DNA from 4 places in the Photobacterium angustum genome. Region 1 is predicted to be linked to each of the others. Evidence: predicted binding sites of a transcription regulator. Region 1 holds the regulator's gene; each other region holds the start of a gene.

Region 1 (3,222 bases):
CACCTTATCGGGTGGTGAAAAACAGCGTGTACACCTTGCCCGAGTTTTAACACAACTCAGTAAAGCCGGTGATAAATGTATCTTGATGTTAGATGAACCAACTTCAGCACTCGATCTCGCCCACCAGCATCACACCTTACAAATTGCCAAAAATATGGCCATGCAAGGCGCTGCTGTAATTGTAGTATTGCACGATTTAAACCTTGCAGCCCAGTACACTGATCGGATGATTTTCCTTAACGAAGGAGAAATAAAAGCCGACGGCACGCCAACACAAGTTCTTACTCCTGAAGTAATAGACACCTTATATGGTTGGCCAGTAAGTGTTCATACGCATCCAAGTGGTGATTTTCCTTACCTTTTATCAGCCAATCATTCTGTTTTTTAATGTGTTATCTGTTAATGACTAGATATACACAATAAATTGACCCTATTAGCATGACAAACATCGAGTTTTTACGGTTAATGATCAATTAATTCAATCAAGTTGAATAGAAAGATTGCACAACGCAAAACACACAGTAAAATGTGAGCGCAAGCGATTACACGTGTAATTAGTGTAAGAACAGTTTCTATCTTCTAATGCCGCATTTTACTGCGGCTTTAGTTGTTTATGATCCATGATAATTGCAACACCCTATAATTCGGTATCAAATTGAATAATTAAGTAGCTAATAACTAAAGGATCTTCATCTCTGCGAGTGAACTCGTAAGCCATAGACTACGTAATTAATCAATTTGGTATCAAAACCTTTGTCAGATCCTAATCTGACCATGATAAGAAGAATAAATATGGCAACCATTAAAGACGTTGCACGTATGGCAGGTGTATCAACTACTACAGTGTCGCACGTGATTAATAAAACACGCTTTGTTGCAGAAGCAACGCAACAAAAAGTATTGGCTGCAGTTGATGAACTTAACTACGCCCCAAGTGCAGTAGCGCGAAGCTTAAAATGTAATACAACACGTACTATCGGCATGTTAGTCACTAAATCGACTAACCCATTTTTTGCCGAAGTTGTGCATGGTGTTGAAGAATATTGTTATGGTGCAGGCTATACACTGATCCTATGTAACACCGAAGGTAACTTAGAAAAACAACGTGATTACTTACGTATGCTTTCTGAAAAGCGTGTAGATGGCCTATTGGTTATGTGCAGCGATCTTGATCAAATGCTGCTCGATTTACTTGAGCGTAAAAATGATCTTCCTATGGTTATCATGGACTGGGGCCCAGAAAGCCCACATACAGATAATATTCTAGATAACGCTGAAAACGGCGGTTACATCGCAACTAAGCACTTTATTGAAAATGGTCATAAGAAAATTGGCTGTTTATCTGGACAAGTTGACAAGTCTACTTGCCAAGAGCGCCTAAAGGGCTTCCGTAAAGCGATGGCAGAAGCAGATCTCACTGTTAATGATGATTGGCTACTTGACGGTGACTTTGAGTGTGAGTCAGCCGTTGAAGCTGCTCAGAAGTTTATCGCAATGGAAGATCGACCTACTGCTATCTTCTGCTTCAACGACATTATGGCTATGGCTCTGATCAGTACCTTTGAACAGGCAGGTCTGCGTGTTCCTGATGATATCTCAATCATTGGTTACGATAACATTGACCTTGCGCCCTACTTTGCGCCACCGCTAACAACTATCCACCAACCTAAACGTCGTTTAGGTAAAAAGGCCATCGAAATCTTGCTAGAGCGTGTAAAAGACAAAAATCATGAGCGTCAAACCTTTGAGATGACGCCTAAACTTGTTGAGAGAAAATCGGTTAAAGATCTCAACTAATAAAATTTATCTTTCTATGTTAAGGAAAAGCCGATAAGTTAACCTTGTTGGCTTTTTTTTACTTATAAAAAAACAATCATGAGTATTTATAATTATTAAGCTTATTTAAATAAGTTAAGAACAAATACCTGAACCAATATCACATTTTTGAGGGCTTAGATTTAATATTAAAAGTATTATTTAATATAACTTTATATAGTCACGAACTGGCAAATTAATTGAAAGATTAAGACGCAAAACCACCGGCCTAAAAATTATGTTAATAATTCAAGGTAGCGGGGTTACCGAAGGATTATTATTGAACCGACAATATTATGACACAAACTTAACAATATATTGACAGTATCAATGTGTAGATTAATTAATCTATTTCCTCGCTCTTAATGTTTAGGTGACACTCATATTTTTTCACCGAGTAGAAGCATGGATAAACCAATATTAAAAGATTCATTAAAATTATTTGACCATTTTGGTTCAATAAAATCACGGTCGATGTTTGGCGGTTTTGGCATTTTTTCTGGTGATACAATGTTTGCATTAGTTGTGAACGATAAACTTCACTTACGTGCAAATGCTGAAACTGAAAAGGAATTCAAACAAGCTGGCTTGGAACCTTACGTTTATAAAAAACGTGGCTTCCCTGTTGTAACCAAGCACTATGCTATACCCGATCAATGGTGGGATGAACCCACAAAGATTGTAGCTCAAGGCAGGTATTCACTGGATGCAGCAGAAAAAGACAAGCAAGAAAAGGAGAGTTGCGTACCTGACCGAATTAAAGATTTACCTAATCTACGATTATCAAATGAAAGAATGCTTAAAAAAGCAGGCATAAACACTATTGAACAACTTCTAGCAGTGGGCTCTCTTGGCGCATATAAAGCACTTCAAGAATCACAGACAAGTCCATTGAGTATTGAATTGCTTTGGGCATTGGAAGGCGCAATTAGCGGTCAACATTGGTCAGTTATTCCTGAGCAACGTCGAAATGAACTATTATCTGCGTTATCTTAAAAATATAAGTTGTCTTAAATATAAAATACTTAGGAATAAAAGAGCCCCATTCTTTTATTTCTGAGTATACCTTTCAAAAATAATTTCCGTATTATCCTTATCTTCTTTTATAGGATTCAATATTTATTTAGTTTAATTGCATAATAACAAACTTTTGCCATTAAATTAATTCCCCTCCGTTTTGCATTCCTTGATTTATATAAATGATAATTATCTTTATTTATATTCCATGCCTAATTATTTGCTAATACGACCAATAACATATCTTCTCACTGATAAATAACGTGGCGTTTTAAACTGTCTTATCTCCTGCTGATTTTTTCACCAACCAATTGAAGAAAAAGAAATATTTATCATTAAATGAAATACAATGTCTGTTCTTAAGGTCTACATGTTTACTACTGCTACTGA
Region 2 (3,222 bases), 620 kb from region 1:
GTAATAAAATAACACTTAAATAAACGCAGCATGCGGAGAAGTAATCAATGTCAGCAACAGGTCGTATTCACTCATTTGAATCTTGCGGAACCGTCGATGGACCAGGTATCCGTTTTATTGTTTTTCTGCAAGGTTGTTTAATGCGCTGTCAGTACTGTCATAACCGCGATACATGGGATACTCATGGCGGTCGTGAAGCAACGGTAGACGAACTTATGCATGAAGCGAAATCATATCGTCACTTTATGAATTCATCTGGCGGTGGTGTTACCGCTTCTGGTGGCGAGGCGATGCTTCAACCTGAATTTGTTCGTGACTTTTTCCGAGCTGCTCAAGCTGAAGGGATCCATACCTGTTTAGATACCAACGGCTATATTCGCAAGCATACTGATGTGGTTGATGAAGTGTTAGACGCAACGGATCTTGTGATGCTAGATCTTAAACAAATGGATGATGGTGTTCACCAAAATCTCGTTGGCGTTTCCAATAAACGCGTACTCGACTTTGCTCGTTACCTGCACCAACGTGGTCAAAAAACCTGGATCCGTTATGTTGTTGTTCCGGGTTACACCGATGACGAACATTCTGCACATCAACTTGGTGAGTTCATAAAAGATATGGACAATATCGAGAAGATTGAACTACTTCCTTACCATCAATTAGGTGAGCACAAGTGGGAAGCGATGGGCTTTGAATACCCATTAGCTGGTGTGAAACCACCAAAAAAAGAAACCATGGAAGCGATTAAAGAAATCCTTTCTAGTTATGGCCATAAAGTGATGTACTAATTCACTTAGCGAAAAATACAAAAAAGCGAGCATTAGCTCGCTTTTTAATATGTATTCAGCAGTAACTATCTTAACGAGACAATGGCAAAATAATCGTCAAAAATGTAATAAAAAATAGCATAATGCCAATCGAAAGTGGTGCTGTATGTTTCAACTTAGTCACGGGCTCGTTCATTGATAGCTTCCTTTAATATTTCTAATGATTTTGATATATGTCAAATTTTAAAGTGTAATGATCAACAAACACACAGCCAATATTGCAACCAGAGTTTTCAGTATTAACTAAGCTCACCTTCTTACTTCTACTCTATATACCGATATACTGCTTCTGCTCTAGTGACTGACTAGTCGCTTTCTTATTCTTTTATTACCTATCTCTAATACTCATTCAATAAATCTTGTATACGGTACAAAACGCAACCAAAACCAGCAGCAATTAATAACAACAAAAACAAATTTAACCATGATAAAATAATAGTATAAAAGAAAAGCAAACGATTGCGTCACTATGGATTGTCTTATCTATAGTATTTAAAACCAATACCACTCATATCACGCAGATACGCATGATTTCTACTGTGAGGATATAGCCTATATGAAAAGCGACATCGATATTTGCCGTGACACCCTACTCTCTCCAATTGAAGACATTGCCAAAAAAGCGGGTATTCAACCACAAGAACTGACACCGCAAGGTTCATTAAAAGCAAAAATAAAACCTGCCATTTTAAATCGGTTAACGGATCAATCAGAAGGGAAACTGGTGGTCGTTACTGCGATTACACCCACACCACTAGGAGAGGGAAAAACCGTTACAACGATTGGTTTAGCACAAGGGTTAGCAAAAATTGATCGCTCAGTGATGGCTTGTATTCGACAACCCTCAATGGGACCGGTCTTTGGCGTAAAAGGTGGCGCAGCTGGCGGCGGTTATAGTCAAGTCGCACCAATGGATAAGCTGAACCTGCACCTTACTGGTGATATTCATGCAGTAACAGCAGCACATAACCTTGCAGCAGCCGCAATTGATGCTCGCTTATATCATGAGTCACGTTTAGGTTATGATCTATTCAGTGAAAAAACCGGATTACCTGCGCTACGTATCGACATTAATAACATCACTTGGAAACGCGTGATGGATCATAATGATCGTGCTTTAAGAATGATCACTATAGGTCAAAATGAACCAGATAAAACCATTAATGGTTTAGAGCGCCATGACGGCTTTGATATCACAGCCGCCTCTGAACTCATGGCTATTTTAGCGCTTGCCGATGATCTCCATGATATGCGTAAACGCATTGGTCGTATTGTCGTCGCTTATGATCTTGATGGTAACCCTGTTACTACAGAAGATCTGCAAGTAGCAGGAGCCATGACTGTCACCCTCTGCGATGCCATTGAGCCCACTCTAATGCAAACCTTAGAAGGCGTGCCCACTCTTATCCACGCAGGTCCTTTTGCCAATATCGCGCACGGAAACTCATCGATTATCGCAGATAAAATCGCATTAAAACTCAGTGAGTTCACCATTACTGAAGGTGGCTTTGGCTCTGATATGGGATTTGAAAAAGCCTGTAATATTAAAGCCCAGCAAGCCAAAAGAGGCCCTGATTGTGCCGTTGTTGTGGCAACATTGCGTGGCTTAAAAGCCAACTCTGGTCTTTACGATTTACGTCCAGGACAAGCTTTACCTGACGGTATTTTTGCCGAAAACAATGATGCGCTGGTTGCAGGGTTTGAAAACTTAAAGTGGCATATCAGTAATGCCGCCCGTTATGGTGTCCCCGTTGTTGTCGCAATTAACCGTTTCCCACAAGATACAGATACCGAATTAGCGCAACTACAAGCTATGATCAAAGCCGAGAGTTTTGAAACATTTGTAGACGTTGCTATCAGTGAAGCCTTTGCTAAAGGCGGTGAAGGCACGATTAAACTCGCAGAGTGTGTAGTGAAAGCCTGCCAACATAAAGCAAACTTCACTCCTTTATATCAACTAAACCAGCCATTAGAAGAAAAAATAATGGCTGTGGCTGAAGTAGGATATGGGGCAAACCATGTAGAGTTATCAGAGGTAGCTCAACAACAATTAGTCAAATTTAAAGCTCTAGGGTTTGATGAACTGGCTATTTGTATGGCAAAGACACCGTTATCTATTTCAACCGACCCTAGTATTAAAGGGGCACCAAAAGGCTTTACCGTCCCAGTACGAGAATTAAAATTGTGTGCAGGGGCTGGATTTATTTATGCTTTATGCGGCAATGTAATGACAATGCCAGGGTTACCTGAAAAGCCCGCATTTATGAATCTTGATATCGATGAGAATGGCAATATTATCGGCTTAAGCTAACAACGGCTAAAGGTTAACAAAAAGGTTGTTGTTGCCGAATGCCCTGCAATAACAACCTTTGAAACGGTGATATTTTATACTCGC
Region 3 (3,222 bases), 100 kb from region 1:
AACACTGCAAGATTATGAGTTGCTGGAAATGGTTAATCTCGGATTGATGAATATGACCGTTTTAGATGATCATAAGATGAAAATATGGAACAAAATCTTACCTAAATTACGTATGAATTCTGCTTTCGTTTTAAGAAAAAACGGTGAAATAGCATGGGCGATGAGAAAAGATAATCCTAAATTAATGAAATTGGTTAATAGGTATATTGAACAAATAAAGTCAGGGACGTTATTAGGGAATGTTGTTTATAACAAGTATTTAGATAATCAAGGTTGGATAACAAACCTATTGAGTCATAATAATATTGATAAAATGGAGAAACTTTCTGATCTGTTTTTTAAATATTCAACGGAATATGATTTCGATTACTTAATGATGATGGCTCAGGGCTTCCAAGAATCAGGGCTTAATCAACATAAAGTTTCAAATAAAGGTGCCGTTGGCATCATGCAAGTTCTACCAAGTACGGCAAGAGATCGATATATAAATATTCCTAACATTTATATCTCCAGTAATAATGTTCATGCGGGTATAAAATATATGCGCTATATCCAAAATAATTACTTAAATGATAACCGCCTAACTTTTGATAATAAAATATATATGACACTCGCCTCTTATAATGCTGGTCCTGGCAATATAAGAAAAATGCGCCGTTATGCAAAGGAAAAAGGCTACAACCCTGATATATGGTTTAATAATGTTGAAATTATCACAAGGAAGCACATAGGCAAACAACCTATTGTCTATGTTACGAATATAAATCGTTATTATATTGTCTATAAGCAATTAATGCGTTTAAAAAAACACCGAGAGAAAAGTATACGACCTTTTGTACCACCCTACCGGTTTAACGCCCCAACCATTCTAGAATAAGTATTCTTACTTACGTTGAACCGTCTTTAACTTAGACGTTCAACGTAAGTTAGCCTTCCATGCATTATTTTGACTTTAGGCTTTTATTCAGTCTTGTTTCATTGCGCTGATCGTGTCGATGGAAGTACCATAGTTTACGATTTTTAGAGGATTTTTTCATCGTTTCTATTCCACTAAATTATCACGAATATAATATTTTCTTTCGTAAGATAAATGAATATTAAGCGCAGCATTGAATCATATTTACAAAAATCTGAAATTTATTTATCTAAAATATTATTTTCCATATTTAATGAACACAATTAAAAATAACATTTGATATACACACAAACTACAACTGTCTATTTAATCAACGAGTTTTTAACGACTATCCTACTGTTATATTTTAAAAACTCTGAATAAAGCATTTTTCAATCATATTACAGGTGAGATTCAGCTCACAGTTATACTAATTTAGTATATTGATGAGAGACTCATTTAAGCGTATAACGACACCCCTGTAACTACAGGGCTCTTTCGAAGAGCAATCGTTTGCCGCAATCGTCATTGATCTAAGCACGTAATAATGACAGAAAATTACGCTACTAAAAAAGTGAGATATTGGTCACTTTTAGTAAGAAAGAAATGTTTAAACATAAATACATTGATCGACAAGAATCACACTGAGAGCAACCAAACATGGTCTATCTACATTTCGTTTTAGGGTTAATCGTTATAGCTGCCCTAGCACTTGTTGCAAGTAATAACCGTAAAAACATCAAGTACAGATATATTATTCAGCTACTGCTTATTGAAATGGGATTAGCCTACTTCTTGCTTAACTCCTCAATGGGTACAGGGATCGTTAAAGAGTTTGCTGATGGATTTAATGGATTACTGAACTTTGCCGCAGAAGGGACAAATTTCGTATTTGGTAACCTATCTAACAATGATGGCTTTAACTTCTTCTTAAGTGTTCTAATGCCAATCGTATTCATTTCAGCACTGATTGGTATTCTTCAGCACATCAAAGTTTTGCCATATGTCATCAAAGGCCTTGGATATTTATTATCAAAAGTTAATGGCATGGGTAAACTTGAATCCTTTAACGCTATTAGTGCCTTAATGGTCGGTCAATCTGAAAACTTCATCACCTATAAAGATATTCTCGGTAGAATGTCTGAGCGTCGCATGTACACGTTAGCGGCAACAGCCATGTCAACCGTATCGATGTCTATTGTCGGTTCTTACATGAAGCTAATCGATCCTAAATACGTGGTTGCAGCCTTGTTTCTAAACATGTTTAGTACCTTCATTATTCTCTCTATCATTAACCCATATGACCACGAAGCAGAGATGAATATTGATGAGATGATGGCGGCTGAAAGTGGTGAGAAACTGACGTTCTTTGAAATGTTAGGAGAATATATTCTTACTGGTTTTAAAGTCGCGGTTATTGTAGCGGCAATGCTGATTGGTTTTATCGCACTAATTTCAATGATTAATGCCGGCTTTGATGCTGCATTCGGTATTAGCTTCCAAGATGTTATTGGCTACGCTTTCTATCCATTTGCATGGATCATGGGTATCCCTGCCCATGAAGCCCTACAAGCAGGTAGTATCATGGCAACCAAGCTTGTTGCTAACGAATTTGTAGCAATGCTGTCGCTACAAAAACAAGTAAGTGAATTAACACCGCACACCGTAGGTATTGTTTCTATCTTCCTTGTGTCATTCGCTAACTTTAGCTCTATCGGTATTATTGCTGGGGCTGTTAAAGGGGTTAACGAAGAAAAAGGTAATATGGTGGCACGCTTTGGTTTACGTCTACTTTACGGTTCTACCCTCGTTAGTTTTCTATCAGCGTTAATCGCAGGCATCATGATCTAATCGCTGCTATTGCCATTCCCCTTTTAAAGTGCCAGTCCTTTATAATATAAAGGCTGGCATTTTTTACATATTAAGTTCTCCCCTCACCCTCCTAATCTTTAAATTGAGAATTTAACTTTCATTTTCAGTTATTTGATTTGTATGATGAATGTATAGAATTGTGCCACTCATCACATAAAATTCGAATTCACGAACAATGTCCTGAGCCTATTAACTTAATAAATATGATTTTGAGGCTTATATGTCGGATAAAACCGTCTCTGGTGCTGAACTAGTTGTTGAAACTTTAAATGCACATAACGTTCCACACATTTTTGGTATTCCAGGTGCAAAAGTAGATGCTGTTTTCGATGCTGTTTGTGATAACGGACCAGAAATCATTATTTGTCATCATGAACAAAATGCGGCGTTTATGGCAGCAGCAACAGGGCGTTTAACGGGTAAAGCAGGCATTTGTTTAGCGACTTCCGGTCCTG
Region 4 (3,222 bases), 1.1 Mb from region 1:
TGTCATCTGTACTCACTGGACGTTTTTCTAATGCGCGCTGAATACCACCACGAAGTTTTTCTTCATTAAACGGATCACGATTGCCATTGGTTTTTACCACACGCGGCATTACCAACTCGGCCGTTTCAAAGGTCGTATAACGTTCATTACAAGCTAAACATTGGCGGCGCCGGCGCACTTGGTGGCCATCCGCAACCAATCGTGAATCGATTACTTTGGTGTCATTCGCACCGCAAAAAGGACAATGCATTTAGCCTCCTACATTTAATCGGTTCAGTGTAACTCATTTAAAACCGTTAATGAGAATATTCGCCCTTTTTTTCTACTCATTTTGGTTAAAAAGCCACGAATAGTCGATTTATTGTTCGCTCATAAAAAGCGCAAAATATTAAAAAAGGCTTACCTAATGGTAAGCCTTCGTCATCATAACTCGACAGTTATATTATTTAACGCATCTTAATAGATTAAGCGTAAACAGGTAGACGCTTACAAATATCTAAAACTTTTGCTTTTGTTGCTGCAATAACTTCTTCGTTATCAACATTGTCTAAAACATCACACATCCAACCTGCAAGTTGACGCGCATCATCAGCAGTAAAGCCACGACGAGTAATAGACGGTGTACCAACACGGATACCTGATGTTACAAATGGGCTACGTGGGTCATTTGGTACACTGTTTTTGTTGACTGTGATGTTTGCTGCACCTAGTGCTGCATCAGCTTCTTTACCAGTGATACCTTTGTCGATCAAATCAACAAGGAATAAGTGGTTTTCAGTGCTACCAGAAACAATCTTGTAACCACGCTCTAGGAATTCACCTACCATTACTTTTGCGTTTTCAACAACACGAGCTTGGTAATCTTTAAACTCTGGCTCCATTGCTTCTTTGAATGCTACTGCTTTTGCCGCAATAACATGCATTAGAGGGCCACCTTGACCACCAGGGAATACTGCAGAGTTCAGCTTCTTATAAAGATCTTCACCTTCATTAGAAAGGATAAGACCACCACGAGGACCTGCTAGTGTTTTGTGCGTTGTTGTAGTAACAACATGTGCATGTGGAACTGGGTTAGGATAAACACCTGCCGCAATCAGACCTGCTACGTGCGCCATATCAACAAAGAAGTACGCGCCAACTTTGTCTGCGATTTCACGCATGCGTTTCCAATCAACAATTTGAGAGTAAGCAGAAAAACCACCGATGATCATCTTTGGTTTATGCTCAAGCGCTAACGCTTCAACTTCAGCGTAATCAATTTGACCGCTTTCATCGATACCGTATGGGATCACGTTGTAAAGCTTACCAGAGAAGTTTACTGGTGAACCGTGAGTTAAGTGACCGCCGTGAGCAAGACTCATACCTAGTACGGTATCGCCAGCATTCAGAAGTGCCATGTAAACAGCATTGTTCGCTTGTGAGCCTGAATGAGGCTGAACGTTCGCGTATTCTGCACCAAATAGCTGACAAGCACGGTCGATAGCCAGTTGCTCGGCTTTATCAACAAACTCACAACCACCGTAATAGCGCTTGCCTGGGTAACCTTCAGCATATTTGTTAGTTAGCTGAGATCCTTGCGCTTCCATTACGCGTGGGCTTGTGTAGTTTTCAGAAGCAATCAACTCGATGTGTTCTTCCTGACGAGCTGTTTCTTCCTGAATGGCTGCAAATAGTTCCGCATCATAATCAGCAATATTCATATCGCGCTTTAGCATCTGTATCTCCTAACTCAGCTAAGTTAAATACCATTTTGAGCAAAAACTGAAAAATCGCAATGCTAGGCGCCACGTAGACGCAAACGTTTTCGTCTTGCTTATTAATTATCGCCTATCTTACATAAATTGATCTAAATCAGGTAGTCCTAATTGTTCTTTTTCTTAATGGTTAGCACGGTTTATTTTCAATAGAGCATGAATCATTTTCATCTTAATAAACGACTCGAGGCTAAATCTTAAGGCAAATATAGATAGCAAGTATTTTTAAAATAAAATTATTTACAACGGTGTAAAGAATATAATACATGGCGCAAAGTTACTTTTTACACGTAAACTTTTATAAATTCTTATTCCCTCTTACTATGGCTCTATTCTTTACAAGGAGTTGATCCATTGAGTCGAATTAAACATCCTGTTCACGAAAATATGATCGCAGTTTTAACAGGAACATTTATTGTTGCTCAGGGCATATTTTTTCTACAGCAAAGCCATTTATTAACGGGAGGCACGACAGGGCTCGCGTTATTACTCACCCATTTTGTCGATATCTCTTTTGGTAAGCTGTATTTCTTAATGAACTGTCCATTTTATTTAATGGCATGGTTTAGAATGGGCAAATCTTTTGCAATTAGCAGTGTCTTGTCTGGCGCATTGGTCTCAATTATGGTGGATAACCTGCACCATGTATTGACTATAAGTTGGCTAAATCCAATTTACTGCGCTGTGATTGGTGGCTTATTGATGGGACTTGGTATGCTGATATTGTTTCGTCATCACACCAGTCTTGGTGGATTTAATGTTCTGGTTTTATTCCTTCAAGACAAGTTTGGGATTTCAGCAGGAAAAATCCAAATGTCGATTGATATCTGTATCTTAGTTGCATCCTTTTTCTTTGTTACTCCAACCACTTTATTGTTGTCAATCCTTGGTGCAATAACCCTAAATATTGTTCTAGCGATGAACTACAAACCAGGCCGGTATAACCCTGTCGCTCCTGATGTAAATTAAGTAATAAATAAAAAGGGGGGGCATTACACTCAATGTAATGCCCCCCTTTTTTGTATTCTTATATCAATTAAATCGCGTCTTCGTCTTCTTCTCCAGTACGAATACGCACTACACGTTCAATATCAAACATGAAGATTTTACCATCGCCAATCTTACCGGTTTGTGCCGTTTCAACAATAGTATCAATGCATTGCTCTGCTACTTCATCGGTAACAACAATTTCAATTTTAACTTTAGGTAAAAAATCGACCATGTATTCTGCGCCACGGTATAATTCGGTATGGCCTTTCTGACGTCCAAACCCTTTCACTTCAGACACCGTCATGCCCGTAATACCTACTTCCGCTAATGCCTCACGAACGTCATCAAGCTTAAACGGCTTAATAATAGCTTCAATTTTTTTCATTCTCATCATCCTTTACTGAGCAGAAGTAATATTTTTACTTACAAGCAATTGATTTAATTGCTCTCATTATCGCAGATCCTACAGCCAAATTTA

What was found. Region 1 encodes PurR, which represses purine synthesis genes. Its sites were predicted from a motif close to TNANGNAAACGTTTNCNTNA; they were not measured.
Region 2: a site for PurR is predicted at 1,275-1,294, ahead of BTO08_RS01780 (formate--tetrahydrofolate ligase). Genes of this name have one in related genera too.
Region 3: a site for PurR is predicted at 1,397-1,416, ahead of BTO08_RS03905 (NupC/NupG family nucleoside CNT transporter). Genes of this name have one in related genera too.
Region 4: a site for PurR is predicted at 1,791-1,810, ahead of glyA (serine hydroxymethyltransferase). Genes of this name have one in related genera too.

The regions. Positions count from the first base shown of each region.
Region 1 is NZ_MSCJ01000001.1:1,031,141-1,034,362, reverse strand. Features, by position in the region: gene BTO08_RS04430 (heme ABC transporter ATP-binding protein) at 1-388, shown strand, start outside; gene purR (HTH-type transcriptional repressor PurR) at 793-1,797, shown strand; cyclic di-GMP riboswitch class I at 1,996-2,086, shown strand; gene BTO08_RS04420 (TfoX/Sxy family DNA transformation protein) at 2,221-2,811, shown strand.
Region 2 is NZ_MSCJ01000001.1:415,036-418,257, reverse strand. Features, by position in the region: gene pflA (pyruvate formate lyase 1-activating protein) at 48-788, shown strand; gene BTO08_RS01780 (formate--tetrahydrofolate ligase) at 1,384-3,138, shown strand.
Region 3 is NZ_MSCJ01000001.1:929,225-932,446, reverse strand. Features, by position in the region: gene BTO08_RS03910 (lytic transglycosylase F) at 1-877, shown strand, start outside; gene BTO08_RS03905 (NupC/NupG family nucleoside CNT transporter) at 1,556-2,746, shown strand; gene alsS (acetolactate synthase AlsS) at 2,988-3,222, shown strand, end outside.
Region 4 is NZ_MSCJ01000001.1:2,135,895-2,139,116, forward strand. Features, by position in the region: gene nrdR (transcriptional regulator NrdR) at 1-250, opposite strand, end outside; gene glyA (serine hydroxymethyltransferase) at 465-1,715, opposite strand; gene BTO08_RS09355 (YitT family protein) at 2,109-2,723, shown strand; gene glnB (nitrogen regulatory protein P-II) at 2,791-3,129, opposite strand.